DNA from 3 places in the Vreelandella sp. DA03-1M genome. Region 3 is predicted to be linked to each of the others. Evidence: predicted binding sites of a transcription regulator. Region 3 holds the regulator's gene; each other region holds the start of a gene.
The links. Region 3 encodes sigma-54, which starts transcription at its own class of promoters, with help from an activator protein. Its sites were predicted from a motif close to TGGCACNNNNNTTGCTNT; they were not measured.
Positions count from the first base shown of each region.

Region 1: glnA (glutamate--ammonia ligase) is a predicted target of sigma-54. The motif match lies at 6,103-6,120, and genes of this name have one in related genera.
Region 2: ACXUPB_RS16390 (TorF family putative porin) is a predicted target of sigma-54. The motif match lies at 2,194-2,211, and genes of this name have one in related genera.

Region 1 is NZ_CM146798.1:192,096-201,804, reverse strand. Features, by position in the region: gene ACXUPB_RS00950 (entericidin A/B family lipoprotein) at 130-261, shown strand; gene ACXUPB_RS00945 (YqiA/YcfP family alpha/beta fold hydrolase) at 267-797, shown strand; gene ACXUPB_RS00940 (DUF6435 family protein) at 884-1,051, shown strand; gene ntrC (nitrogen regulation protein NR(I)) at 1,066-2,493, opposite strand; gene glnL (nitrogen regulation protein NR(II)) at 2,486-3,547, opposite strand; gene ACXUPB_RS00925 (DUF4124 domain-containing protein) at 3,769-4,317, opposite strand; gene glnA (glutamate--ammonia ligase) at 4,475-5,881, opposite strand; gene ACXUPB_RS00915 (hypothetical protein) at 6,415-7,038, shown strand; gene ACXUPB_RS00910 (acyltransferase family protein) at 7,075-8,103, opposite strand; gene ACXUPB_RS00905 (alpha/beta hydrolase) at 8,255-9,325, shown strand; gene ACXUPB_RS00900 (hypothetical protein) at 9,371-9,673, shown strand.
Region 2 is NZ_CM146798.1:3,509,467-3,519,175, forward strand. Features, by position in the region: gene ilvC (ketol-acid reductoisomerase) at 1-80, opposite strand, end outside; partial or broken gene ACXUPB_RS16380 (LysR family transcriptional regulator) at 274-525, shown strand; gene ACXUPB_RS16385 (transposase) at 619-1,812, shown strand; gene ACXUPB_RS16390 (TorF family putative porin) at 2,253-2,981, shown strand; gene ACXUPB_RS16395 (TolC family protein) at 3,266-4,111, shown strand; gene ACXUPB_RS16400 (IS1380 family transposase) at 4,814-6,175, shown strand; gene ilvY (HTH-type transcriptional activator IlvY) at 6,354-7,037, shown strand; gene ACXUPB_RS16410 (GntR family transcriptional regulator) at 7,075-7,809, opposite strand; gene ACXUPB_RS16415 (urate hydroxylase PuuD) at 7,824-9,026, opposite strand; gene uraH (hydroxyisourate hydrolase) at 9,085-9,438, opposite strand; gene uraD (2-oxo-4-hydroxy-4-carboxy-5-ureidoimidazoline decarboxylase) at 9,585-9,709, shown strand, end outside.
Region 3 is NZ_CM146798.1:1,823,618-1,833,326, reverse strand. Features, by position in the region: gene ACXUPB_RS08440 (STAS domain-containing protein) at 1-54, opposite strand, end outside; gene ACXUPB_RS08435 (MlaC/ttg2D family ABC transporter substrate-binding protein) at 51-692, opposite strand; gene mlaD (outer membrane lipid asymmetry maintenance protein MlaD) at 767-1,231, opposite strand; gene mlaE (lipid asymmetry maintenance ABC transporter permease subunit MlaE) at 1,248-2,048, opposite strand; gene ACXUPB_RS08420 (ABC transporter ATP-binding protein) at 2,085-2,906, opposite strand; gene ACXUPB_RS08415 (KpsF/GutQ family sugar-phosphate isomerase) at 3,224-4,210, shown strand; gene ACXUPB_RS08410 (KdsC family phosphatase) at 4,274-4,816, shown strand; gene lptC (LPS export ABC transporter periplasmic protein LptC) at 4,816-5,385, shown strand; gene lptA (lipopolysaccharide transport periplasmic protein LptA) at 5,397-5,888, shown strand; gene lptB (LPS export ABC transporter ATP-binding protein) at 5,900-6,649, shown strand; gene ACXUPB_RS08390 (RNA polymerase factor sigma-54) at 6,773-8,188, shown strand; gene hpf (ribosome hibernation-promoting factor, HPF/YfiA family) at 8,287-8,595, shown strand; gene ACXUPB_RS08380 (PTS sugar transporter subunit IIA) at 8,600-9,070, shown strand; gene rapZ (RNase adapter RapZ) at 9,160-9,709, shown strand, end outside.

The DNA of each region.
Region 1 (9,709 bases), 1.6 Mb from region 3:
AAACGGCGCAACAGCGATTATTTTTGCTAACGAACCTTCCCACTTTGCTATAAAAAGGCTTTGCTTTAAAAAGTGTCCAGATAGCTCTATCCATGTTTGACGCACGCCCATGCCTTTGAGGAAACCGCTATGAAACGTACTATTGCGCTTGCCATACTCGTCATGACCACACTTCTGTTGGTAAGTGGTTGCAATACCATTCGGGGTGCTGGTGAGGATATCGAACAGGGTGGAGAAGCTATCCAACGCTCAGCGAGCTAAACGTGATGATGACTGTTTACTTATCCCACGGCCTAGAGAGCGGCCCAGGGGCACTTAAAATCCAGGCACTAAAAGGCGTTGCTGAAAAACTAGATGATTGTGAGCCCGTGGTGATGGACTATCGAGGCATGGCAGAGCCCCAGCAACGTCTTCAGCATCTTTTACAGGTGATAGCCGAGCGCGGTGATGACCCTGCCCACTGTGTACTAGCAGGTTCAAGCCTGGGCGGGTGGCTAAGCGCGGCCGTCAGCGCTCAGCAGCCCGTATTAGGCTGTTTTTTGTTAGCCCCCGCGTTAGGCATAGCCGCCTACCCTGAAACGTCGCCCACCATCCAGGCACGCCACACGCACATTGTTCACGGCTGGCGCGATGATATCGTTGCCCCTGAACCGGTGATTGAACGTGCTCGCCTGCAGCGGCTGTCGCTGAGAATGGTGGACGATGATCACCGCTTACACGCCAGCCTCGACACCATTTTGGTCGATTTTGAGCGCTTTCTATGTCAATGCAGCGCGGACTCTCAGAACGACGCATAACCGCTGACCAAAACAAACATTCGACACAAGCAACCAAAACCTATACAAATGGTGTACACAAAAACCAGATAGTGAGGAAATTGCTTATGTTTGGCATGTTTAAGCGCGACCCCAAAAAGAAACTGCAGCAAAATTATGAGCGTAAACTGCAAGCCGCGATGGAAGCGTCTCGTAACGGCGATATGCGCGCCAATGCCACCCTTACCGAAGAGGCTGAGGCGATATTGGCTGAGATTAAACGCCTTGAGCAGTAACGACTGCTTAGCCTTTACTCGTCAGCCAGTGCTGGCAGCAGCGTTTTTAATTTGCGGGTCAGTGTATTACGCCCCCAGCCAAGCAGTTCAGCGGCTTCACCTTTGCGTCCACCGGTATGCTTTAAAGCGGTTTCAATCAGAATCCGCTCAAAATCGGGCACCGCCTCTTCCAAAAGATGGGTATGGCCTTCGGCCAAGGCATGATCCGCCCAGTCGCGAAACGCCGTACGCCAATCGCCATGGGCGCTACTTTCGGAAGCGCTTGGCGAGCGCAGTTCCGGCGGCAAATCTTCAACAAGGATTTCACGCCCCGACGCCATCACCGTCAGCCACCGGCAGATATTTTCCAACTGCCGCACGTTACCGGGCCACGGCAAGCGTGTTAGGTGGGCTTCCGCTTCACTGGTCAGCACCTTGATATCGGTAGTCAGCTCTTTCGCCGCTTCGGCCAGAAAATGTCGGGTTAAACGTGGTATATCTTCGCGCCTTTCAGCCAGTTTCGGCAGGTGGATACGAATCACGTTCAGGCGGTGGAACAAATCCTCCCGGAAGCGGCCGTCATCCACCAACACTTCTAGATTTTGGTGCGTAGCGGCGATGATACGCACGTCCACTTTGACCGGCGTATGCCCCCCGACGCGATAGAACTCACCATCCGCCAGCACGCGCAGCAGGCGCGTTTGGGTTTCCGATGGCATATCGCCTATTTCGTCTAAAAACAGTGTGCCGCCGTTGGCCTGCTCAAACCGCCCTTGGCGCTGCTGTGCCGCCCCGGTAAAAGCGCCCTTCTCATGGCCAAACAGCTCCGATTCGATCAAGTCGCGAGGAATCGCCGCCATGTTCAACGCGATAAAGGGTTTACCGGCACGCGGGCTATGCTGATGCAGCGCCTGGGCAACGCGCTCTTTCCCCGTCCCCGACTCCCCGTTGATTAACACCGTGATATGCGAGTGAGAAAGGCGGCCAATGGCGCGAAACACCTCCTGCATTGCGGGCGCTTCACCAATAATCTCAGCGTTTAAGCCTTCCGGCACGACGACCGGTCGTTGGCGTTCGCGGGCGTGGGCCACCGCGCGGCGCACCAGCGCCAGGGCTTCATCAACGTCAAACGGTTTAGGCAGGTATTCAAACGCCCCGCCCTGATAGGAAGCGACGGCGCTGTCTAGGTCGGAATGGGCGGTCATCACGATCACCGGTAGATCGGGATGCGCCTCGCGTACTCTCGCCATTAAGTCCAGGCCGTCGATGCCTGGCATACGAATGTCGGTGACCAGCACGTCGGGAGGGCTTTCCAGTAAACGTGCAAGGGCAGTATCTGCACGCTCAATACATTCAACGTCGAGATCGGGCTGCGCCAGGGCGCGCTCCAGCACCCAGCGGATAGCGCGGTCGTCATCGACAATCACCACCCGCGCAACATCTGTACGTGTAGCCTCAGTCATGACGCTTCTCCGGTAAAATTATTACCAATGGAATCAGTAAACGAAATTCGGTATGTCCGGGTCGTGAGTCGCATTCGATCAATCCTTGATGTTGGTGCAAAATCGACTGGGCGATCGATAACCCAAGGCCACTGCCTTCTGCGCGCCCTGACACCATCGGGTAGAACAGCGTTTCCTGCAGCGTATCGGGAATGCCTGGGCCGTTATCAATCACCGAGACTTCACTGACTAAGCGGTGGCGTTCCGCCCCGAGGGTAAACTGTCGCCGGGCGCGGGTGCGCAATATTAAGGTAGGTTCAGGGGTTTGAGCATCGCTCATGGCTTGCACGGCGTTGCGTGCAACGTTGAGTACCGCTTGAATCATTTGAGATTCATCGCCGGAAAGGTCGGGCAAACTGGGGTCATAATCGCGGCTAATAACAACGCTGGGATGCTCGGCAATTAACAGCGCGCGTACACGCTCCAACACCCGGTGAATATTGACCGGCTCATGCTTAAGCACACGGTTAGGGCCCAGCATGGAGTCGACCAAGTCGCGCAGCCGATCCACCTCTTCCACAATGATATGGGTATATTCGCGCAGCGCCGGATCGTCTAAATCCCGTTCTAACAGCTGTGCAGCACCACGAATCCCGCCGAGCGGGTTTTTCACTTCGTGAGCAAGCCCACGGGCCAATATCTTGATGGTTTCTTGGCGAGTGGTCAGCGCCTCTTCACGCGAGATCTGCATTAACCGATCCCGCGGCTCCACTTCTAACAGTAACTCGTCGTCCGATAGCGGCGTTACAGTGTAGTCGACCGTCAGCGGCTCACTGTTCAGCGGCGTAATACGCGCTTCTCGCTGGGTGTAAGGATGAAACGCATCCCGCGCTTTAGCCAATACCTCATCGATGCTGTCAACACCGCCCAGAAGCGTATCTAGGCTGATGCCGTGAACGCGGCTTAAGCTAACCGCTAGTAAGGCTTCAGCGGCAGGGTTCATCCAGCGCACACGCAGCTCGCCGTCCAGCAGCAGTACCGCCGTGGTGAGATGTTCAAGCAAACGCTGATGCATGGTGGTGTCCTGAGAAATTACGTCTTCCATCGCCGTTGCAGACCTACAGGTGGATAATCAATGAGGGAACTGCAAAAAGCGCGCCAATTATGCATTTATGCCTAGTTGCACGGCTTGCGGGCATAGCAATAAAAGAAGATGGATCGTTTTAGCGCAATCACCGCGCCAAATGCCTCCACAACCGCACCAATTTAGTGCATTCGAGATTTTAACCACCCGGTCTAAGGAACCGTAATCGTCACTGCGGGCGTGCGATGCTGTAAACGTTGGCTACTATCCAATAGCTCTGCTTGAAGCTCGTGCTGCCCCGCAGGAAGCCCTGTTAACCAGAAAACATCACTGTGCAGCGCGGTCTGGCTAATCTCTCCATTCACTATCAGCCGCACTTGGTGGTCATCGCGCAGCGGAGGCGCAATGGCCACTTCCACCGCGGTGCTTCGCTCCGGCAGCCGTGCGCCTTGCTGGGGCAGCGCAATCGAAAAGTGGTCATAAGGCATAAAAGGCTGCCCTGGCTTGCCACGTGGGCGCTCAGTAGCGGGCGTTGCCACACTGGCCGTAGCCGCGCTTAACCCAGGTGGTAGGCTTGGCAACGGTGCCAATTCCAACGCCTCACCGCCGCGGCCAGGGTTATCGGTAAACGTAACGTTACCGTGCTCATCAATGACCCTGAAAACCGTCTGCCCGAAAGCGGCACCTGAAATGATGGTCGCCTCAATGCTCAGTGCAGCAGCCATCAAGAAGCTGATCGCGCACGTGGTTAGCTTGCCCATACCGCTCCTCACACTTGTCACAACCTCAATAACGACAAAACCCCGCCGAAGCGGGGTTTTGATACTATTTTGATCAACTGCGTTTTTATCAACTGCGTCTTTATCAACTGTTACCACCGCTAGGGTGATGGTAGCAGCTAGGTGCTAAAAGCGCTGATTAGCAGCTGTAGTACATATCAAACTCGATGGGGTGCGTCGTCATACGGATACGCTCCACTTCTTCCATCTTGAGTTCGATGTAAGCATCGATCATTTCGTCGGTGAACACGCCACCTTCGGTCAGGAACGCACGGTCAGCGTCGAGAGCTTCCAGTGCTTGATCCAGGCTGTGCGCTACGGTCGGTACTAACTTGCCTTCTTCTGGCGGCAGGTCGTACAGGTTTTTATCCATAGCATCGCCAGGATGGATCTTGTTCTTGATACCGTCGATACCGGCCATCAACATGGCAGAGAATGCCAGGTACGGGTTGGCAGTCGGATCAGGGAAGCGAGCCTCAACGCGCTTGCCTTTCGGGCTAGCGGTGTAAGGAATACGGATTGAAGCAGAACGGTTGCGGGCACTGTAGGCCAGCATTACCGGCGCTTCAAAGCCTGGCACCAGACGCTTGTAAGAGTTAGTCGAAGCGTTAGTGAAGGCGTTCAATGCACGAGCGTGCTTGATGATGCCGCCGATGTAGAAAAGCGCCATTTCAGACAGGCCAGCGTACTCGTCACCGGCGAACTGGTTCTCACCACCTTTCCAGAACGACTGGTGAACGTGCATACCAGAACCGTTATCGCCTACCAGCGGCTTCGGCATAAAGGTCGCCGTTTTGCCATACGCGTGCGCCACATTGTGGATCACGTACTTCATTTCCTGAACTTCGTCAGCTTTCTTCACCAGCGTGTTGAATTTAACGCCGATTTCGTTCTGACCCGCGTTGGCAACTTCGTGGTGGTGAACCTCGACAGTCTGGCCAATCGCTTCCAGGGTGTTACACATCGCGCCACGAATATCGTGGAAGCTATCAACCGGAGGAACCGGGAAGTAGCCGCCTTTAACGCGCGGGCGGTGACCCAGGTTGCCGCCTTCTACTTGGCTATTGGTCGCCCAGGCGCCTTCATCGGAGGTGATTTTGTACATGGAGCCCTGAATGTCAGACTTCCAATGTACTTCGTCAAAAATAAAGAATTCAGGCTCAGGACCGAAAAACGCGGTGTCGCCCAGGCCAGTAGACTCTAGATAAGCTTCAGCGCGCTTAGCGATGGAGCGCGGGTCACGATCGTAGCCCTGCATAGTGGCCGGCTCGATGATGTCGCAGCGCAGCACCAGCGTCGCATCTTCGGTGAAGGGGTCGAGATAGCCAGTGCCATCTTCCGGGCGCAGAATCATGTCGGATTCGTTGATGCCCTTCCAGCCTTCGATAGAAGAGCCATCAAACATCTGGCCATTCTCAAAGAATTCTTCGTTCACATCGCGAGCAGGCACAGTAACGTGCTGTTCTTTGCCGCGTGTGTCGGTGAAACGCAGATCTACCCACTTAACATCATGTTCTTCAATTAGCGCGAGAGTCTTGGCTGACATAGAGTCCTCCGGTATGAGCGTGGCTTAAAGCTAACGACTGTAAGCTACCGATAAATGTGTTGTTCGACAAAATACGCGCTAAACCGCACGTTTGTCATTCTTGTTCGCTCAACGTTTGCCTGACATTAGTGAACAAATCGCTCAGCGAGCATTTCAAACCGGCTATCGTTTTAGCACGTCGTAGGACTTATGCCTACGGCCCGCTAGCCGCTTGCAAATATAATGCAGAGAGCATGCCAACTCTGCACCAATATGGCATAGAAAAACAGCAACCAATTGTTTTATAACTGTTAAAAAGTGGATCAGGATGCCTCTTGATGACGCAAAGCGGCTAAATACAGGTCCGGAAGCTGTTTAAGAAAGGCATGACGCACCAATACAGAGCAAAAATAATGCCTTATGCGCCAATAAAGTGCATAAATAATAGTGAGCCCTCTTTTTTGGCTCGCAAGTTTTTTTACTTGCTACGCAAATAAGCCAGCTACTACAATAAATTACAATTTGATAGATTTGCTCACAATCGGAGTCGGCAAATGGGATCGGTTTGCTTTATCGTTGATGCCATGGTGACGGGTAACATGTTGCCACGCCACTTAAAATCCATACGTGATTCTGGCGTAGCCGACCACTTGCTGCCCATTTTGGTAACGAGCACGCAAGCCCATGCGCGTCTCAGCTCGATTGAGCAGCGTTACCACACTCATTGCTTGATCACCCCCAAGCTACCACTAGGCGCACGCCTCAATAAAGCAGCCTTTGCCAGCCAAGCTGAGTGGTTAATTATTGCGCTGCAGAAACAGCCACTGCCTGCCAGCCTCTGGGGCTCACTCTACCCGCAATTGAACACCTACAGCCTTGATGCCTTAATTGTTGGCCTTGCTCAGCCATCATTAGCCAAACGCATCCTGCGCCGCTTATTGGCAAGCACGCTGCTGTTACCGCCCTACATCGCCGTCAGGCGGGCTTGGCTTGAGCGCTTAGGTGGATTTGATCCTGAGCTGGATGACGCCAGCGCGATTGACGATTTTTTACAGCGCTTGCATGACTGCCCCACTCGCCTAAAAACGTACAGCGGCCGCTTGCTTAGCCAGGCCGATGAATACCCATCCGCCATGCTGCCTAACGACCCGGGTCTCGCTTACACATCGAAGCGGTAAGCCGTGCCTTTCGATTTATGCACTAACATTTTCCCATTAACGAACCTTCAAGCGCTTGCCAAACAGCATCGCTCCCAGCGTGGTGGTATTCGCCAATTTATTAAGGGCCACCGACCCGACGAGACCCACGACGATGAGTACCAGCGCATACACGCCAATCGGCAACGACAAAGGCTCAACCACCAGATCGGCAAGCACAAAGAACATGGGGTGGGCCAAGTAAATCCCAAAAGAATATGCATTGATGTGGCGCACCCACAACGGCGCCGGGCGCCCAGCCAAATAACGCATGGCGCAAAGCGTAAACAGCACGAAGAATGGAATCACCCACACCTCTTTGGATGAAAACGCCAGCCAATCCGCAAACGTCGCCGCTATAATTAGCGCCACCAATAGCACCAACCACGCCGGGTGCGCCAATTGCTGCATCCAGGTGGGCCGCTCAGCGAGTACGCCCTCTGGGGCTAGCGGGTAGTAGCGCACTAGCACCAGCGCCAGGAAAAACACATAGATCCACCCCAGCGGGGCGATCCACAGCAGGTAGCCGGGCAAATCAACATCAAACCAATAAGCCAGCCCCCAATACGCCATGCTGATAACGCAGGCACCCCACAACCATGGCACCGGATTCAATCGCCACAGCTGCCAGCGGGTAAACAGCCAATAAGCCACGTAAAACTGCATCGCAATGATCAAAAAATAGCCATGCCAGCCCGCATAAACGTAATACTCGATAGCATTAGCCACGAACCCCACCGGCTCATCCGACGCCTGTTGGCTTAACCATTCAGCGGTGGAATAAATAAAGCCATACACAAAGTACGGCACCATCACATACTTTACGCGCTGAATAAGAAACCCCTCCGGCACGGATTTATCGTAGCGAACAGCAAACACAAAGACCGATATAAACAGAAATATTGGCGTACCCAGCACCAGCGGCAGGCGCATTAAATCAGTGGCGACATTATCGAGGCGTTGATTGACGTGATCTAATAAATGAAACAAAAAAACGGCTATACAGCCGTAAGCGCGCAACCAATAGATCTCTTCAATTTTTCGCATTGGGCCTCCCGCCGCTACATACGCCTAACCTGCTATCCTGCATAACTACTTTGTGTAACTGCTCGGCATAACGAGTCTGCATAGCTACGATGAACAACCAGTGCCGCCGCGCTGTCCGATTTTATTAAACTAGTTTAATTCTGGAGAAAACGTGTTCATCCCAAAGCCACCTTTCCTCTCCTACCGGTTTCGCACCCTACTCACCACTTTTATTGGGTGGCTAACACTCAGCGGCCACAGCTTGGCAAGCGACGTTGAGCATCATTATTTTTCCTCACCCACTCTCGGTTACGATTATCCCTATAGCGTTTATTTACCTGATAATTATGACACCCAGTCGACTACGCCCTATCCCGTCATTTACATGCTGCACGGCTCTTTTGGCACCGACCGCGACTGGGTTTCCCGCGGCAATCTTCAACAGGTAGCCGACAGGTTAATTCGCGCTGGGCATATCCCCTCGGCAGTGTTCATTATGCCCGGCAGCCGCAGCTGGTGGGTAGATGGCCATAACGAACCCGCCCGTAGCGCGTTTTTTAATGACCTAATGCCCCACGTGGAAGCTACCTATCACGTGGGGCAAGAACGCCACCTACGTGGCGTCGCGGGGCTTTCCGCCGGTGGCTACGGTGCGCTTAACTTCGCCCTAGAACGGCCCGATTTATTTGCCGCCGTCGCGGCGCTTAGCCCCGCAAGCTACGCCCCCCTACCACCGCGCAACTCCTCCGCCTGGCGCCACCCAGCCTTTATAAATGACCAGGGGCAATTTGACCGCGAGCTTTGGGAAACCCTCAACTACACCGCCCATTTAGAAGAATACCGCCTGCGTGTCACCCCCCGCGGCACCGATGAAGAAGGCGACCTTCCCCTCGTACCACTGTATATCAGCGCCGGGCGGAGCGACGTTTACGACGCAGAATTTCACGCCCGCTTACTCCGTCAAGCCATGGAGCGCATTCAACCCAACGCCGTAAGGCTCGACCTTTACCCCGGCGGCCACACATGGCAGGTTTGGCGCGCCAGCCTACCCGCCGCGCTCAACTTCCTGTTTCAATACGTTGGGCAAACAAACAGCGTAGCGGGAATTGAAAAACAAGCTGAAACGCAAACTGAAGAACAGATTGAAGAGCAGAATGAAAAACAAGCCAATGAAGCGCGAGCAGAGGCAGCAAGCCCAAGCGGTTTAGAAAGTACCGCCAGCACTGAGGAAGTAAGCGGTTGAACGCACTACACTGAAGCAACATCCAACACGACAAGGAAGACCACAATGCATCAGCATATTGAATGGGACGAACCCGGCAGCGCCAGCGTAGCGGAATACTTTAAAAACGACCCCGACCACAGGGCGCCCGACCCAGGCGATATTATTTCAGCACGTTTCCAAGGCGTGATGGTACGTATCAAAGTAGAAGCGTACCGCGAAGATGACGCTGTCAGCATTGGCGAAGTTGTCGCCATCATCGACACCAGCGGCGGCCGCCACCAACGCCACAGCAAGCTCGAAGTCGGCCACATCGTACGGGTACCCGACGACAAACGCGCCATGGAAACACCGCCGAAAGAAGATTAACGCGTTAGCGCGTTCCTGATTTCAGTAACAGAGGCC
Region 2 (9,709 bases), 1.7 Mb from region 3:
TCAGAACTGTACATAAAACGGCATTTGGCGAGTTGAGCCAGTTGCTCGCGTAGCGGCAGCGTATTGAAGTAGTTAGCCATCGTTAACATCCTAATGATTGATAAGCACGATATCGATGTCACACACCGATACGAAAAAGAGTGACATAGCCGCCAAGTGCGGGCCCAGCGCCATGTGAGTAGCGCCAATCTAACGAAAAACGACTATTTCTTAAATTGATATATTTGCAACAACATGTCCCTTTTTTTGCAAAGCTCCATTATCATGACAGGTATGAATTTTAAAATTTTAAAACAATTTCTCGCCTTGGCAGAAACCCTGCATTTCGGTCGCGCCAGCGACGAGTGCTATGTGAGCATTTCTGCCTTGTCGCGCAACATTCGTCATTTAGAAGACGAGCTGGGTGTGGCGCTGTTTAACCGCGACAACCGTACCGTGGTGCTCACCCAGGAAGGCCAAAAATTTCTCAAGTATGCCCGCGATGCCAGCAGTCAGTGGAATTTGATTCGTCATCAGTTAACCGACACCTGAATCCGTGAGACCGGCCCCAGGAAGCACTTCTAACCCACTGACCTGCATGGCAATATAGCCATTATCGCCATTCACCCAGACAGTGCCATGCCCAACATAAAGTTCCGCGCCAGTTGCCGCACCCTCACCAGCCACGCCGGGCTGTCCATCATCGGGCAATGCTTCGAGATCGCTGGCGTCGACAGCATCGACAGCCGCTTCCCCACCACGCTGGGCATGCGCACCAGTGACGTGATCAAGAGCTACCTGGGCCTGCTGTGTCTGGGCATGAGCGACTATGACGCTGTCGAGAACTTCCGCCGCGACAAGCCCTTCCAACAACTGCTGACCCTGCAGAAGGTGCCGAGCGCGGCGACGCTGCGACAGCGGCTGGAGAAACTTGCCGCCAACGACCTGCAGGCGCGCACCGCCACCTGGTCCACGACCCTGCTGTCACTGATCGAAGCACCGATCACCGCCGAGACGACGCACGTCTGCCTGGACATCGACACCTTCGTCATGGACAACAGCAACTCGAAGAAGGAAGGCGTCTCGCGGACCTACCAGAAGGTCGATGGCTACACCCCGATCGCCGCCTATCTGGGCAACGAAGGGTGGTGCCTGGGTCTGGAACTGCGGCCTGGCAAGCAGCACACCATGAAGGAGAGCAACGCCTTCCTGGAGCGGGTACTGCCTCGCGCCCAATGCTTGACCAAGCAACCGATCCTGTTACGCGAGGACAGCGGCTTCGACAGCCAGGCGCTGTGGCCGCAGACCGTCTCGATCCACGACGACAACAAGACCGAATACGTCGTCCAACGCGTGATGCGCCTGGTCGAGCGCACCGCCGATCGCGATGGCCAGTTGCTGCTCGAACCGGACTATGAGTTGGAAGGCTGGTGGACCAGCCTGGACGAGGCGCCGGAGGCGGTGATCAAGCGCTACCAGGCGCATGCCACCCATGAGCAGTTTCACAGCGAGATCAAGACCGATCTCGACCTGGAGCGCTTGCCGTCCGGCAAGTTCGCCACCAACGATCTGATCCTGCATCTCGCCCAGTTGGCCTACAACATCCTGCGCCTGATGGGACAGCTGGGCATGACCGGCGAGCTGAGCCCGGTTCGCCACCCGGCCAAGCGGCGCCGGCTGCGCACCGTGCTACAAGAGCTGGTGCACCGTGCGGCTCTCGTGATTCACAAGGCACGGCAGATCATCCTCGACTTCGGGCAGGATATCGGGCGCATGACGGTGCTCAAGACGCTGCGGAGCCGACTGCGTTATCCACGAGGAACGCCATGCTGACCGTCAATCGGCGACACTCTATCCACAAGCAGTTCCAAGCGACACGCGATCGCCAGATATGTCGTGCCTGGCGGGTGGAAAGGCATGACAAAACGGGCCGTCAGCACCGATCAGCACGGTGGGTTTTGGCAATAACGGGCTTGCGAAAGCCAACTTGCACGGGGCGAATGATCAAAAAGTGCTCGCTGGCGGTGATAGGGAAAGTGTCGGCGCCGGCTTCACGGATTCAGGAGAATGGTTACAGAGAATGCATCAAAACAGGGCGCTGGTCCGGGCCGGTGACAGGTTCTGGGGCGCTAGGTGTTGGGTCGTTTTTCGGGGGCAAGCTCAGAATGTGCCGATTTGTCTCTATAATAATGATAAACAAGAATAAATAAGATGTGGCAAGACTTTTGCTAAATCATATTTGGAGCAATGAAACCCAACCGAAGGTATCCATTATGAAGAAGCAGTTTTTCACCAAATCCGGATTTATCAGTATCACTTTGCTTGCAGCACTTCAGGCTGCGCCCGCCATTGTTAGCGCTGACGTCAGCTCAAATGTGAGCGCCAGCAGCAACTATCTGTTCCGGGGCGTCACCCAGACAGACGGGGCTGCGGCTGTCCAGGGAGGGTTGGATTATGAGCATGCGTCGGGCTTCTACGCCGGTGGTTGGGGTTCCAATGTCGATTTTGGTGACGGCACCAGCTATGAGCTTGATCTTTATGCCGGATTCTCCGGCTCTGTGGAAGAACTGGGTTATGACGTTGGGTACATTTATTATGCGTATCCTGACGCGCCGGACTCCATCGACTTCGGCGAACTGTACGGCGAGATCAGTTATGGCATTGCGGCCATCGGCCTGGCCTACACGATCAACAGCGACACCAGTGGTGATGGGGTGTTCGTGCAGGGGGATGCCTATTACTACGCCTCTGTTGGGGTGCCTCTGGAGGACAGCTACAGTGCCGGTGTGACGCTTGGCTATTACGACTTCGCTGATGACGGCAAGGCTTCTGTCGGCGAGGCAAGTTATTCACACGTCGCCGCCAACGTTACAAAGGATGCGGGAAACTTCGGTTCTTTCAGTGTTAACGTGGAGTACGCGGACATTGAGTCAACCGACGCGCTTGGCTCTGTCAACTCGGATGATCCGAAGTTCTGGCTGGGTTGGAGCAGGAGTTTCTGATCGGCCAAGTGATCACAAGCAATTCAGATCCAGAATAAAAAGCCGGCCCAAATGACGGGCCGGTTTTTATTTATCATGCAAGAACCCACCATCGTGCGCCTGCCTTGACGCCCGGTGACTCGACATCCTCGCCCTTACCTCTGCCCCCCCTGCCGCCAAAGCTCATTTCTTATCCGGTGCCTGAATTTCAAACTGTATTAAAGGTTTGTCTGTAAGGTCGTTCCAGATTCCCACGCAAAAATGCTGACTCACTGACCTCAGTCAAACAGCCAGGATGATACTGAATGAACAAACGATTGTTGTTGTGCGCGATGATAGTTCCGGGAGCCTTGGCCGTCTCTCCTATGGTGTCGGCCCAGGCAAAAGAGAGTGTGTCGCTGAAAGAATATCAGCAGGCCAAAGCCAGCCAGGCTGTTTCCCTGAACCAGGCCATGGTGATGGCTTTCGAGAATAGCCCGGTATTGGCTTTGAGGCGGGCCGCGGTCTCGATACAGCAGGGACAGCTTGATCATGCCAGCCGCTGGGCGCCGAGCAATCCAGAGTTTGAGTTGGGGGCCCGTCAGGCCCCGGATCAGGCCGACGAGTCCCTGGAATATGGGGTGAGGGTTACTCAGGAGATCTGGATGGGTAATCGCGGCGACCTTGGGCAGTCGCGTGCCCGGAGTAATCTCACGTCCCGGCAACAGGAGCTTGAATACCTGAAGGTAGCCACCAAGGCGCGGGTGCGGGCCGCCTATTTCCGGATACTGCTGGCTCAGAAAGAGTTGGAAACCGCAACCCGTGCCGTTGAACTTATGCAACGCACCAAAGACCTGGTTGAAATGTCCGTAAAACAGGGTAAACAAACCCGGATTGATCTCAATACCGCAGTCATTGGGCTTGCCAGGGCCCGGAATCAAAAAGCCTCGGCGGAACAAAAGCTCGAGCAATCAAAAATTGACCTTACCGAAGTGCTCGGGGTGTCCCCCTCCGATGCCGTTGGGGTGACCGGCGAGCTTGATGTGACGCTCGAAGACCTGCCTCCGACCAGCCAGCTTGTCGAGATGGCACAGAGTCAGAGAGCGGACCTGAAAGCGGCGGCCGCCAGAATTGCAGCGGATGAAAATAGTGTTATGTTGAAGGGCGTATAATCACTGTTACGTGTATCTATGAGTAAGCTTGAGAAGACGATACTGATTGTTACGATCGTTTTGGCGGTAGCATATATTGTCGCTTTCAATATGAACGTGCCCTATTATTGGGGTTCGGGAGAAAGGGTAGTCCCAAAGGGAATAGTAGATGCTTTATGGGTAGTAGTGCTATTAATGTCCGTCATCACACTGGCAGTTTGCATTCGTGATAGCGGTCTTCGGAAGCTACAAAACCGAGGTTGGTGGATATCGTACATGGTGCTTTTAGGCGCAGTAGCGATACCTCATTATTACATTAAGCACGGGAGGCGGAGTCGTGATTAAACACGTAACCATACGCACCAGTTCGCGCCCTACCGGGCGCCGGACGCTCGTAAACTCGCGCCGCTGTGCTTAAGCGTTAATGTGTCCCCGTCATGTATAGCTACGAAGAAATAATAAACAGATCAGCGGTAGAGGATGAAATAGTCGTCGGGTATGCCGATGCAATGGAATTGCTTCGTATTCTTAGAGGAAAGACTACGAGAGTCCTTGGATGGGAGGGCTGGGTTAAGTACGCTGACGGAAGTTTAGGTCATTCCCAGGAGCATCAAGGCACCGTTGACCTTTCCCTGAATCCGTGAGACCGGCCCCCGGAAGCACTTCTAACCCACTGACCTGCATGGCAATATAGCCATTATCGCCATTCGCCCAGACAGTGCCATGCCCAACATAAAGTTCCGCGCCAGTCGCCGCACCCTCACCAGCCACGCCGGGCTGTCCATCATCGGGCAATGCTTCGAGATCGCTGGCGTCGACAGCATCGACAGCCGCTTCCCCACCACGCTGGGCATGCGCACCAGTGACGTGATCAAGAGCTACCTGGGCCTGCTGTGTCTGGGCATGAGCGACTATGACGCTGTCGAGAACTTCCGCCGCGACAAGCCCTTCCAACAACTGCTGACCCTGCAGAAGGTGCCGAGCGCGGCGACGCTGCGACAGCGGCTGGAGAAACTTGCCGCCAACGACCTGCAGGCGCGCACCGCCACCTGGTCCACGACCCTGCTGTCACTGATCGAAGCACCGATCACCGCCGAGACGACGCACGTCTGCCTGGACATCGACACCTTCGTCATGGACAACAGCAACTCGAAGAAGGAAGGCGTCTCGCGGACCTACCAGAAGGTCGATGGCTACACCCCGATCGCCGCCTATCTGGGCAACGAAGGGTGGTGCCTGGGTCTGGAACTGCGGCCTGGCAAGCAGCACACCATGAAGGAGAGCAACGCCTTCCTGGAGCGGGTACTGCCTCGCGCCCAATGCTTGACCAAGCAACCGATCCTGTTACGCGAGGACAGCGGCTTCGACAGCCAGGCGCACCTGGCGCTTCTCGAACAGCAACGCCAGGTCTTTGCCGACGAGGGGCGCCGGCTCGACTATGTCGTCAAATGGAACCCGCGTGGCTCGGCCACGGCTGATCGAGATACCTGGCTGGCGGTGGCGGCGGACTACTGGGAAGAGCTGCGTCCTGGCAAGCGCCAGGCGCTGTGGACGCAGACCGTCTCGATCCACGACGACAACAAGACCGAATACGTCGTCCAACGCGTGATGCGCCTGGTCGAGCGCACCGCCGATCGCGATGGCCAGTTGCTGCTCGAACCGGACTATGAGTTGGAAGGCTGGTGGACCAGCCTGGACGAGGCGCCGGAGGCGGTGATCAAGCGCTACCAGGCGCATGCCACCCATGAGCAGTTTCACAGCGAGATCAAGACCGATCTCGACCTGGAGCGCTTGCCGTCCGGCAAGTTCGCCACCAACGATCTGATCCTGCATCTCGCCCAGTTGGCCTACAACATCCTGCGCCTGATGGGACAGCTGGGCATGACCGGCGAGCTGAGCCCGGTTCGCCACCCGGCCAAGCGGCGCCGGCTGCGCACCGTGCTACAAGAGTTGGTGCACCGTGCGGCTCTCGTGATTCACAAGGCACGGCAGATCATCCTCGACTTCGGGCAGGATATCGGGCGCATGACGGTGCTCAAGACGCTGCGGAGCCGACTGCGTTATCCACGAGGAACGCCATGCTGACCGTCAATCGGCGACACTCTATCCACAAGCAGTTCCAAGCGACACGCGATCGCCAGATATGTCGTGCCTGGCGGGTGGAAAGGCATGACAAAACGGGCCGTCAGCACCGATCAGCACGGTGGGTTTTGGCAATAACGGGCTTGCGAAAGCCAACTTGCACGGGGCGAATGATCAAAAAGTGCTCGCTGGCGGTGATAGGGAAAGTGTCGGCGCCGGCTTCACGGATTCAGGCGACACCCCGGATCAATTAAGCGGTGAAATCAGCTTGTATGGCTCCGTAACGGCCAGCTACAGCTTTTTGCACGAGCTACTGCGCCGCTTTCGTATTGCCTACCCGGTCATTGAAATCAAGCTGCGCACGGGGGATCCCGAACACGCCATTGCCCATGTGCTCGATGGAAAAGAAGACCTTAGCATTGCGGCACAGCCCGCCAACTTACCGCGAGGCCTGGCCTTCAAGCCCATTGCGACGTCGCCGCTGCTGTTTATTGCGCCGCTAGAGCAGCAAGTGCCCAATGCGCCCACCAGCACGCCCATTACACCGGCTGAGTGGGCGAATACGCCCATGATTCTATCGGAAAGCGGTGTGTCTAGAACGCGTGTGGATGAGTGGTTTCGCCAGCATGACATCTCCCCGCGCATATATGCCCAGGTGACCGGCAATGAAGCCATTGTGAGTATGGTGAGCCTGGGCTTTGGTATTGGCGTGGTGCCTAAGATCGTCCTCGACAACAGCCCACTGTTGGATCGCATCCGCGTGCTCGACGTGACGCCGGAACTGGAGCCCTACGATATTGGTTTGTTTACCTTGAAGAAAAACCTAAAAAACCCGTTGGTCGACGCGTTTTGGAGTTTGATGTAAGCCCGGCGCCCCGTGTTTCACGACTCAACCAGCGCCTTCAATCCCCAAATATCTGCTGTAAATCCGGCACGTTCTCTTCCTCTTCGACCATGGAGAGCGAAGCTTCGATGGCTTTGAGGTGGCGACTCATAAAGGCTTTCGCGCGCTCGCCGTTGCCTGCTTCTAAATAGCCGATCAGGTCATCGTGGTCGTGGGATTCGCAGCCCAAGTGGCCGCGATGGCCGTAGACGGCGAGGATGAGCGAGGAGCGCGAGCAGAGCCGCTCAACAAACTCCGCGAGGGTCGCATTGCCGGAAAGCTGCGCCAAGCGCACGTGAAAATCGGCAGAGAGCCGGATAGCGACGCTTTGTTGGCCGCTGCGCAGCGCTTGGCGTTCTTGCTTGGCCATTTCGCGTAGCTCGGCGGCTTCTTTTTCCCCCATGCGCCGCGCCACGTCGGGCATTAATCCGCACTCGAGCAGTTGGCGGGCATCGAAAACGTCCTTGGCTTCATCCGCGGTGGGCCGGGTAACGCTGGCCCCACGGCGCGGCGTCAGGGTAACGAGTTGCTCCAGTGCCAAGCGCTGCAAAATTTTACGAATACCGGTGCGGCTAATGCCGAACACATCCGCCAGGGCATCCTCGCGCAGCCGCGCGCCGGGCTTCAAGCGCTGCTCGACAATGGCATCGCTCACGGCGCGATAGATTGCATCGTGGCGTTCATCACCCTCTTTGCCATCTTTGGTTTCTTTAACGGAAGCGCGCCGCTTTACCGGCGCTTGCGCATCACTCATAGCTAGCCTCTTTATCACTCCTCCCAAGCGGCAATGATATCGCGCTCTTCATCGCTCATGTTGGTCATATTGCCTAACGGCATGTAGCGGCTGGCCACGACCTGTTGAATCTGCGCTTTTTGACCGAGAATGCCGTCCCAGTTTTCAAAAGCAAACCCAGCGGGCGGTGCTGAAAAACCGGCATGCTCGGGGTTGCGAGCATGACACTGAACACAGTGCTGCTCAATCAGGCCGGTGATTTGCGCTTGGTCCGGCCCTTGCGCGCCAGCAGTGCCGCCAGGGGATGAAGCACTGGGTGCAGCCACCCAAAACGCCAACAGAATAAGCCCTACCCCGAAGGCGGGATAGGCTGGCTGGGTTTTACCTGCGTGCATCAACACAAAGAACTGACGGATCAGGGCGCCGGCGAAGATGAACAGCACCATCACCACCCAGGCGAGCTCGTGAGAATAGATAAACGAGTAGTGATTACTCACCATCAACAATACGACCGGCAGCGTGAAGTAGGTGTTATGCACCGAACGCTGTTTGCCGCGTTTGCCATCCAGCGGATTGGGCGCATCGCCCGCCTTCATGGCTTTAACCATGCGGCGCTGGCCGGGAATAATCCAGAAGAAAACGTTAGCCGACATCGCCGTCGCCATGACCGCACCCGTGAGCAGGAAGGCCGCGCGACCGGTGAACATCTGCGTACTGAGATAGGCAACGACCACCATCATCACGGCAACGGCAATGCTCAGCAGCCCATCGCGATCCATGTTGGGGCTAATGCGTTTGCACAGCTCGTTATAAACTACCCAGCCGCCCAGCAGGAATGCCAGCGCCAGCACATTGGCCTGCCAGCCCGTCAGGTTGGCGGCCCACTCCCAGGGGCTATTGGGGTTCACCAAATAGAAGCCTGGGTTGACCATATAGAGAATCACAAACAGCGCAAAACCGGAAAGCCAGGTGGTATAGGCTTTCCAGAATGACCAGTGCAAGTCATTGGGTAACTTGGCAGGTGCGGTAGCGTACTTCTGGTTGTGGTAAAAACCACCACCATGCACCGACCACATTTCACCAAACACGCCCTTGTCGCGATCTTCCGCTGCTTTTGGCGTGCGCAGGCTGTTATCCAGCATGACAAAGTAGATCGACTCACCGATCCAGGCGATGGCGGCAACCACGTGCAGCCAGCGCAGCAGTAAGTTAACAAACTCGATTAGGTACGCTTGCATAAACAAATCCCGTTAGGTTTGACTGAAACTCAGCGTGAGCAGCCAGATTTCAGACAAATCAGCTACCGCGGTAAGTCGAGTACCCATAAGGCGAGAGGAGTAGCGGCACATGGTAGTGCTGGCTGGCATCGGCGACGCCAAAACGCAGTGGAATAACGTCTAAAAAGCGCGGCTCATTAGCTTCAACGCCTTGGGCACGCAGGTAGTCACCCGCATGGAACACCAGCTCGTACTCGCCTGCCGTGAGCGCATCGCCTTCTAAAATGGGGGCATCGCAACGTCCGTCGCTGTTGGTGGTCACCGTGCTTAAAAGTTGACGCTCGCCGTTTGAAAGGCGGAACACTTCAATGATGATTCCCTGGCCGGGCTGTCCTTTGGCGGTATCCAATACGTGGGTGGTTAAACGTCCCATAGCCACTCCTTATATTCTTGCGTTGTTTGCATTATCTGACCATCTGGTCAAAGAGTACCTTTGATGTTATTTGTTGTATACAGTAATTCTATCCGCGCACATTGTGAATTAACTATGCTTTAAATTGCCCACTTTGGAGAGTGCCAGTGCCTACAATAAGTCCGTTATTGCTTTCACCCGCGCCTAGTCAGTGCAGCCTGGAAATGCTTACTCACCATTATGGCGATGTTTATGAGCACTCACCTTGGGTGGCAGAAGCGGCTTGGCAACA
Region 3 (9,709 bases):
GGTAGCGTCTTCAGCATCCACCGTGACACCGGGGCGTGTAAAAAGCGTTGTCACGCATCGCCTCCCTGTTCAAGCTCTTCAACACCCACCTCAGGCGACCAGCCGTCGATGACAGCATCATAATCGCGATTATTATCGCGCATGGCCTGGTCGAACTGATTGCGGAACGTCAAACCCAGGTTAATGCCATTTACGATCACATTGACCACCCGCCACTCGCCATTAGAAAGCCTTAAGCTATAGCTCACGGGGTACACTTGACCATTATTCGCCACCACTTCCATCGCGACACTAGCTTGATCGTCATAGCGCTGCGCTTGCTGGGCATCCAGCACTCGTAGCTCGTCATAATCAAATGTCACCAGCCCACGGGTATAGGTATCAATCAGCGTTTGACGAAACACATCGGCAAAACGGCTGCGCTGTTCTGGGGTCGCGTTGCGGAAATAGTTACCCATCACACTGGCACCGATATAGCGAAAATCAGCCACTTGGTCGAGATTTCTATCCACTAACGCCTCAAGCTCACCCAGATTATTAGCGTAATAATCTTGGCGACCATCAAGGTCTTCCATTAGTGATTCAACATTATCGCGAACCAATGCTTCAGGGGACTGGCTCTGTGCTAGGGCCTGTAGCGGCAACACTAACCCCACCATGATCATACCCACCAGCAACCAACGACTTACCATCCCGTTTACTCCCTTCATAACCATTATCTCCCGACCCGTTAATGCACTGGGCTCGTGCCTCATTAGTTGAAACATTAATTACTTGCCATGTTGGACACAAATTGCTGGATAAGTTCTTCCAGCACCAGCGCCGACTGAGTATCACGAATCGTGTCACCCTCCTCCAGCATCTCAGGGTCACCGCCTGCGCTAAGGCCGATATACTGCTCGCCTAACAAGCCGGCAGTAAGAATAGAAGCTATCGTGTCTCTGGAGAGCTGGCCTTCCAACTCGCTGTCCAGGCTTAGCACTACCCGTGCATCGAACCACTGCGTATCCAACTCAATAGATTCAACGCGCCCCACCGTCACCCCCGCCATAGTGACCCGAGCGCGAGGTTTTAAGCTACCAATATTGGCAAAATTGGCCTCCAACTGAAACGACTGAGCGGGCGCGGAGAGTGTCAGTCCACTAACACGCAAGCCGAGGAATACAAGTCCCAAAATGCCAGCAATCATAAACAGGCCAACACCGAACTCCATGGTTTTACTGCGTCTCATGAAACTGCTCCACCCATTAAAGGCCGCCAAACATGACGGCAGTCAACACAAAATCAAGCCCCAGAACTGCAAGCGACGAATACACTACCGTGCGTGTGGTAGCACGAGATATGCCTTCTGAGGTCGGCACCAGGTCGTAGCCCTGAAAGACAGCAATCCAGGTCACCACCAGCGCAAACACAGCGCTTTTGATCATCCCATTGCCAATATCACTGACAAAAGCCACATTGGCCTGCATGTTGCTCCAGTAAGAGCCCTCGAAAACGCCCAACCACTCCACGCCCACCAAGTAGCCACCCCAGATACCCACCACACTAAAACCTACGGTTAGAATGGGTAGCGACACAAAGCCCGCCCATAGCCGCGGAGCGACCACCCGGCGCAGCGGATCAACACCGATCATCTCCATACTGGTGAGCTGCTCGGTGGCTTTCATCAAGCCAATCTCAGCGGTCAATGCCGAGCCCGCACGGCCAGCAAACAGCAACGCAGCCACCACAGGCGCCAGCTCACGCAGCAGTGACAGCGCCACCATCTGCCCAAGCGCCTGCTCAGCGCCGAAATCGACCAGAATGGTATAGCCCTGCAGTGCCAGCACCATGCCGATAAACAGCCCAGACACCAACACGATGGCGAGTGAGAGCACACCGACAAAATGCATCTGATGCAACCATAAGCGCCAACCCTCACGGGATGGCACACCGATAGCGGATTGGAAGAGAAACACCCCCGCGCGGCCTAATGCTTCCATTAAATCGCACCCTCGACGCCCCAATCGGGTAATACGCGCGGTGCCGTTAGAAAATTTTGACTGCATGTGTCCCTGCCCTGTATTTACCCTGCATTGAAGCCATTAGCCTGTCTTTGTCATCGGGGGCTCGCCCAAAATATCGCGATAAAATGCCTCAGCGGGATAGTGAAACGGCACTGGGCCATCAGGCTCGCCATGAATAAACTGGCTAACCCTGGGGTCTTGATTCGTATCTAAGGTTTGCGGCGTACCATGGGCAACCACCTGACCATCAGCAATTAAATAGAGATAGTCTGCAATGCTCAGCGTCTCCTTAATATCGTGAGACACCACCACAGAGGTGAGTTGCAGCGCTTGATTAAGGCGCTTAATAAGCTGCACTAAAACGCCCATCGAGATGGGGTCCTGACCAACGAAAGGTTCGTCATACAGGATCAACTCCGGGTCCAGCGCCACGGCACGAGCCAGAGCGACCCGCCGCGCCATGCCTCCCGACAGCTCTGCGGGCGTCAAGTGACGCGCCCCCCGCAACCCGACCGCCTGCAGCTTCAGCAGCACTAGATCGCGCACCATGGTATCGGGCAAATCAGTATGTACGCGTAACGGAAAAGCAACGTTTTCAAATACATCTAAATCGGAAAACAGTGCGCCACTTTGAAATAGCATCCCCATCCGCTTGCGTAGCGTAAATAGCGCCTTACGAGACAGCCGATGAACATCCTGCCCATCAATCACTATCCGCCCACGCTCTGGAGTCAACTGCCCGCCGATTAGCTTAAGCAGCGTGGTTTTACCAGTACCGCTTGGCCCCATAATCGCGGTTACTTTGCCGCGCGGAATCGTCATATTTATGCCGCGAAAAATCTCGTGATCGCCACGTGAAAAATGGAGGTCTTCAATTTCAATAAATGGAGCATCTGTCATGGATCAGTTGACTCTTAACGAGGCGCACTTGGGTTAGCCATCATACCCTATTTGCGGCTATCGCGGTTATAAAACAGTGTTTCTAAAACATTATCAAACATTGTACTATAACGCTACAAAACACGACGGCACGCTTGAGTATTTCTACTGGTCTAACCATTTATTGTTAGCGAATCGGTAGCAGGCCGCCTTATTGTCAAAACGCATCCGGGCTAACGGTCTTAAGTACTAGCTGAACGACTGCCTATAAAGGGCGTCAAGATGTTATTCTTGGCGGTTACTACTTTTTATATGTTCAATGATTAAGAGAAAACGCTATGCGCCAGCCTCTCGCTCCACCCAGCCTACTACGCGAAAGTGCATTGCGTACGCTGCAAATTGAGCAGGCAGCCATTGGCGGCCTTCAAGCCAAACTAGACGAAAGTTTTGACCGTGCCTGCGAGCTAATTCTCGCCTGCCAAGGCCGCGTGGTGGTGACCGGCATGGGCAAGTCGGGGCATATCGCTGGTAAGCTGGCGGCCACACTTGCCAGCACAGGCACACCAGCTTTTTTCGTTCACCCTGGTGAAGCCAGCCACGGCGATTTAGGCATGATTACCCGTTCCGATGTGGTATTGGCGCTGTCTAACTCGGGTGAAACCGCCGAAGTCACTGCGCTCTTACCGCTGCTTAAACGCCTGGGTACGCCGCTAGTCAGTATGACAGGCCGCCCCAACTCCACGCTGGCTAAACACGCTGATGCGCACCTGAACAGCGGCGTAGAGCGTGAGGCATGCCCGCTCGACTTGGCCCCCACCAGCTCAACAACGGCAGCGCTCGCCCTGGGCGACGCCCTCGCTGTGGCGCTGCTGGAAGCGCGCGGTTTTACCGCTGAAGATTTTGCCCTTTCCCACCCCGGTGGCAGCTTAGGCAAACGCTTGCTGCTGCGCGTTAGAGATCTTATGCACGACGGTGAGCGACTGCCCCAAGTCCCCCTGGGAAGCCCGCTGCGCGACGCGTTATTGGAAATCACCCGTCAAGGGCTAGGCTTTACCTGCGTGGTAGATAGCGATGGCCGCCTAGCCGGGGTATACACTGACGGTGACCTTCGACGCACGCTCGACCAGTTTCACAACCTGCGCGATGTCATCGTTGACGATGTAATGACCCGGCCGGGCAAGCGCATCGCCCCCGACATCCTGGCGGCGGAAGCGGTACGTATCATGGAAGAGAGCCGCATTACGGCGCTAGCAGTGGTTGATGAACAACAGCGTCCTATCGGGGCGCTACATATGCATGACCTGCTTGCCAGCGGCGTTATTTAAGACAGCGGCGTCATTCAGCAATATTACCGACCCGCTTTACGAATTTAATGATAAGGAGGTTCTATGACCTTACCTAATGCGCTACTTGATCGACTCCGCCGCGTGCGCCTATTAGCATTGGATGTTGACGGCGTACTGACCGACGGCCGCCTCTACTTCCAGGCTGACGGTATCGAAATCAAAGCATTTCATACTCAGGATGGTCATGGGCTGAAGCTTCTCAAGCGAGTGGGTATACATGTAGCGCTGGTGACGGGCCGCGACTCTCCCATGGTGAGCCAGCGCGCCGCATCACTGGGCATCGACCTGGTCCATCAAGGCTGTGAAGACAAGCTTGCCACCCTGCGCGGGCTTTGCCAGCGTCTCGATATAGAGTTAGAGCAGGTGGCCTACTGTGGTGACGACCTGCCTGACTTGGCCGCTATTAAGCGTTGCGGTGTCGGCATTACCGTCCCTAATGCGCCAGATTACATGCATACCCACGCCGACTGGACCACGGAACGTCTAGGTGGCCACGGCGCCGTACGTGAAATCTGTGACACAGTGCTTGAATCTCAAGGGCACTGGGGCGCGGTGCTAGACACCTATCTTCACGGTCGCACCTAATGGTGAAGCAGGTAAAAGTACGCATTTGGTTAGCCGGGCTGGTCGTAGCCCTGGGGGCTCTACTGGTGTGGCTTGACCCACGGGGGCCTCAAGACACGGCCATTGACCCTGAAGCGCAGGCCCAGGAGCCAGGCCACGTACTGGAAAACGCTGAGATCACCCTTTTCGGTGAAAATGGCAGCGTATTACAGGCGCTTAAAACCCCACGCCTGATCCATACGCCGCAGCGTAGTGAAACCTGGACGGAAGAGCCCGAAGCTATTTTATACGATAGCGAAAACCGCCAGTGGCTAGCTAGCGCTGATGTAGGCACGCTTAACACGTCCACTCAGGCCTTGCTGATGTCAGGCGCGGCTCGCCTGATCGCACCGGATGAAGGTTGGCAGTTAGACACTGAATTATTGCACTATGACGGGCTAAAACAGCATGCGTGGAGTGAAACACCGGTAGTGCTACAACAGCCGCCCCAGCAAATGAACGCGTCGCGCATGGACGTCTGGCTTAACGAAAGCCAAGTGCGCTTAACTGATAATGTGCGTGGCACGCACCCTCCGGCCACGCAACGCTAACAGGATTTGCCATGAAATCACTGCTATATACCGCCCTTTTTGCCCTTGCGGTACCACTCTCGGCACTGGCCCAAAACAGCCAGGCCCCGGTAGAAGTTGAAGCCGACCGTTTAGACCTTGACCAGCGAGCGGGAACCGCTGTCTATACAGGCAATGTCGATATTCGCCAAGGCGGAATGCAATTACGTGGCGAGCGAGTAGAGATCGAACGCAACGAGGCAGGCGAGCTCTCCCGCGCGACCTCCACCGGTGAGCGCGCTTACTTACGTCATCAAGCTGAAGGGCAAGAAGGCCCTACAGAAGGTTGGGCAAGGCGCATTATTTATCATGTCGCTGAACGCCGCGTTGAGCTGATCGACCAAGCCGAATTAACGCAACAAGAAGACACCTTCACCGGCGGTCGCCTTGAATATTTCATTGACCGTGAAGTGATTCAGGCCCGCTCTGACGTTGACGGCAGCGAAACCCAGCGCATACGTATGACGCTTCAGCCCGAACAATAGGGAGCCAAGCCTTGGCAACTACAGACACTGCGCCAATCAAAACCCTATATGCCCACCACTTGGCCAAAAGCTATAAGCGACGCCGAGTCGTTAAAGACATCAATTTAGAGATCTCCCAAGGCAGCGTTGTGGGCTTGCTCGGCCCCAACGGTGCAGGCAAAACCACCTCTTTTTATATGATTGTGGGGCTGGTGAAATCCGATGCTGGCAAAGTGGGTATCGACGATGTAGATCTAACCCGCGCCCCAATGCATGAACGCGCTGCGGCGGGTATCGGCTACCTTCCGCAAGAAGCGTCTATTTTTCGTAAATTATCGGTTGCCGATAATATTATGGCGATACTCGAAACGCGCAAAGAGCTCAGCCGTCGCGACCGCGAGCAGCGCCTGGAAGCGCTACTTGAAGATTTTCACATTACCCATATTCGCGACAACCTGGGCATGAGCCTTTCAGGCGGTGAACGCAGGCGTGTGGAGATTGCTCGCTCACTGGCGACAGAACCCGCATTCATTCTGCTGGACGAGCCCTTTGCTGGCGTAGACCCCATTTCGGTGGGCGAGATCAAAACCATTATTCGGGCATTAAAACAGCGCCACATCGGCGTACTGATTACCGACCACAACGTTCGCGAAACCCTGGATATTTGTGATATCGCCTACATCGTGGGCGATGGTCAAATCATCGCCAGCGGCTCTCCAGCCTCGATACTCACTAACCAGAAAGTGAGGGAGGTTTATTTAGGCGCTGATTTCCGCCTCTAGCTTATTTTTCACTTCTAATTAGCGCTCTACAACAACTTTACTACCAATGGCATGCTTATTGCACTTGCACCTGAGACCTACTCGCACTAGGGTGGAGCATTCTGATTAACGAGTGGTTCTCAGATGGTCATGAAAGCTTCTCTTCAACTGCGCATGGGCACACAGCTGACCATGACACCTCAGCTGCAGCAGGCCATTGCCCTGCTACAGCTATCAACGCTGGACTTACGTCAAGAAATTCAGCAGGCCCTAGATGCCAACCCCATGCTGGACCAAGAGGATGAATTTGGCGAACAGGCTGTCAGCGAGCCCAAAGAGGAAGAGTGGTCAGAGAGCATTCCCACCGAGCTCTCGGTAGATAGTGACTGGTCTGATACCTACCAAGATATGGGCAGTCACGGTGGCACCAGCAGCGAAGGACCTGATTTTGAGCGCCAAGCGGCTGGCCAGAGTCTTCATGGGCACTTGCTGTGGCAGCTTGCCATGACTGATTTTGGCGCGCGAGAGCAACTTGTCGCAGAAAGTCTTATCGACGCGTTAGATGCTAATGGCTATTTAACTCAGCCGCTCAACGATATCCGTGAAGGGCTTCGCGCCCAAGGTGTCGATGGGCTTAGCCAGCGCGAAGTGGAAACTATTCTGCTTAAACTTCAGCAATTTGAGCCAACAGGGATATTCGCCCGCGACCTGCGGGAGTGCCTGATGCTGCAGCTGGCCATTCTTCCCGATGATACGCCGTTGCTGGTTCCTGCCCGCCGCTTAGTACGGCAGTTTCTGGAAGCGCTCGGCAAAGATGACATGCGCTTACTAAAACGCCGCCTGGGACTCGATGATGACCAGCTGGCTGATGTCATTCTCCTCATTCGTAGCCTTGATCCACGCCCGGGCAGCGCCTATGGCGATACCGATGATAGTTATGTAACGCCCGACCTGGTCGTACGCCATGACCACGAAGGCTGGCACTTAGAGCTCAATCCTGAGGCATTGCCAAGGCTGCGCATTCAGCCCGACTACGCAAGCTTAATAAAGCGTGCGGATAAAAGTCAGGACAATCAGTTTTTAAAAGAACACCTGCAGGAAGCACGCTGGCTGATCAAGAGCCTCTCTAGCCGCAACGATACGCTACTGCGCGTTGGACGCGAGATTATCACCCGGCAAATTGGCTTTTTAGAACACGGCGAAGAAGCCATGAAGCCGCTCATATTGGCCGATATCGCCGAGGCCGTGGAAATGCACGAATCGACTATTTCCCGGGTAACCACTCAGAAATTTATTCATACGCCTCGCGGCGTATTTGAACTCAAATACTTTTTCTCAAGCCAAGTCAGCAGCCAGGATGGTGACAGCCATTCAAGCACCGCTATTCGCGCTCGGCTTAAGAAATTGGTTCAAGAGGAGCCGCCAGGCAAGCCGCTTTCTGATAGCCGCTTAGTCACGCTATTAGGAGAGTGGGGAATTCAAGTAGCGCGTCGAACGGTGGCTAAATACCGTGAAGCCATGGGCATTCCCTCCTCTAGCGAGCGACGTCGTTTGCGCTAGCACAAATCAACGTTTTAGGGAAACTCTCGACAAGGGCTTTGCAACGCGGCAAAAAGGGTTACAATCGAAGTACAGTCCGATGGATAAGGAGTACGTCAATGCAAGTTAATATCACTGGTCATCACGTAGAACTGACTGACGCCTTGCGTGACTATGTCAACGAAAAGCTTGAACGTGTAGAGCGCCATTACGACAACATAACCACGGTGCAAGTCACCTTATCTGTGGAGAAAGAGCGCCAGCAGGCCGCCTGTACGCTGCACGCAGCAGGTGCTGATTTACATGCGGAAGCCCTAGACAGTGATATGTACGCCGCTATTGACGCATTAGCGGACAAAATTGATCGGCAACTCGTTAAACATAAGGAAAAAGCACAAGCTCGCGCCCAAGGCGCAGGCGTGCGTTAATTCAATGACGTTGGAAACCATACTCCCCCCGGAACGTGTTCTCTTTGACGTACCCGGGGGCAGCAAAAAAAGGGTGCTGGAATTTTTCAGCACCTTTATTGCCCAAAATATCCCCAGTCTGGACAGCCAAGAAGTGTTTAGCCGTTTAATTGGCCGTGAGCGCTTAGGCAGTACCGGGATTGGTAACGGCGTGGCTATTCCCCATGCGCGTAGTCCTCACTGCTCGGCCCCGATTGCTGGTTTTTTAAAACTCGCAGAAGCGATTGATTTTGATGCTATCGACGGCGACCCGGTGGATCTGGTATTTGTATTGCTAGTTCCAGAAGAGGCTGATGACACACATCTCTCTCTGCTCGGCCAGGTAGCGACCATCATGAACGATGCGGATACGCGTCAGAAACTGCGTAAAGCAGGCAGCCAGCGCGAACTACTTGAGTTGCTTACCGCTAAAATTCGTGAGCAAACAACCTCCTGAAAGCCTAAACCTGCCAAGCGGTACTCAACGGCAGGTTGTTTTGCGCTCGCCACCCTTAACGCAGCTTGATCAAAGCAAAGAGAGACCCTATGCAACTTGTGATCATTAGCGGCCGCTCTGGGTCAGGTAAATCTATCGCCTTACAAGCGCTTGAAGATCTTGGCTATTATGCGATTGATAACCTTCCTGCCATGCTGCTGGGTTCGTTGGTGGACGAACTACGCGACAAAGGCGACCGTGCCCATTTAGCGGTCAGCATTGACGCCCGTAACTTGCCTGGCGCGCTAGAGCGACTGCCCTCTATGCTAGAGGAGCTGCGGCAACGTAAAATTGATTTTCAAGTGATCTATCTGACCACGGACGCCCGCATATTGCTTGAGCGTTACTCCGCCACTCGTCGTCGCCACCCGCTCACGCGCGACAGCGAAATGACACTTGAAGAAGCCATCAATAAAGAAGAAGAGACGCTACACGATATTCGTGATCTGGCTGATTTATTGATCGATACCTCGCGTCTATCGGTTCACGATTTACGTCGTCGCATTACTGACCAGGTCGCCCATCAGAGACGCGATAAGCTCACGCTGACGCTTGAATCGTTTGGTTATAAGCGCGGTGTACCGCTGGATGCTGATTTGG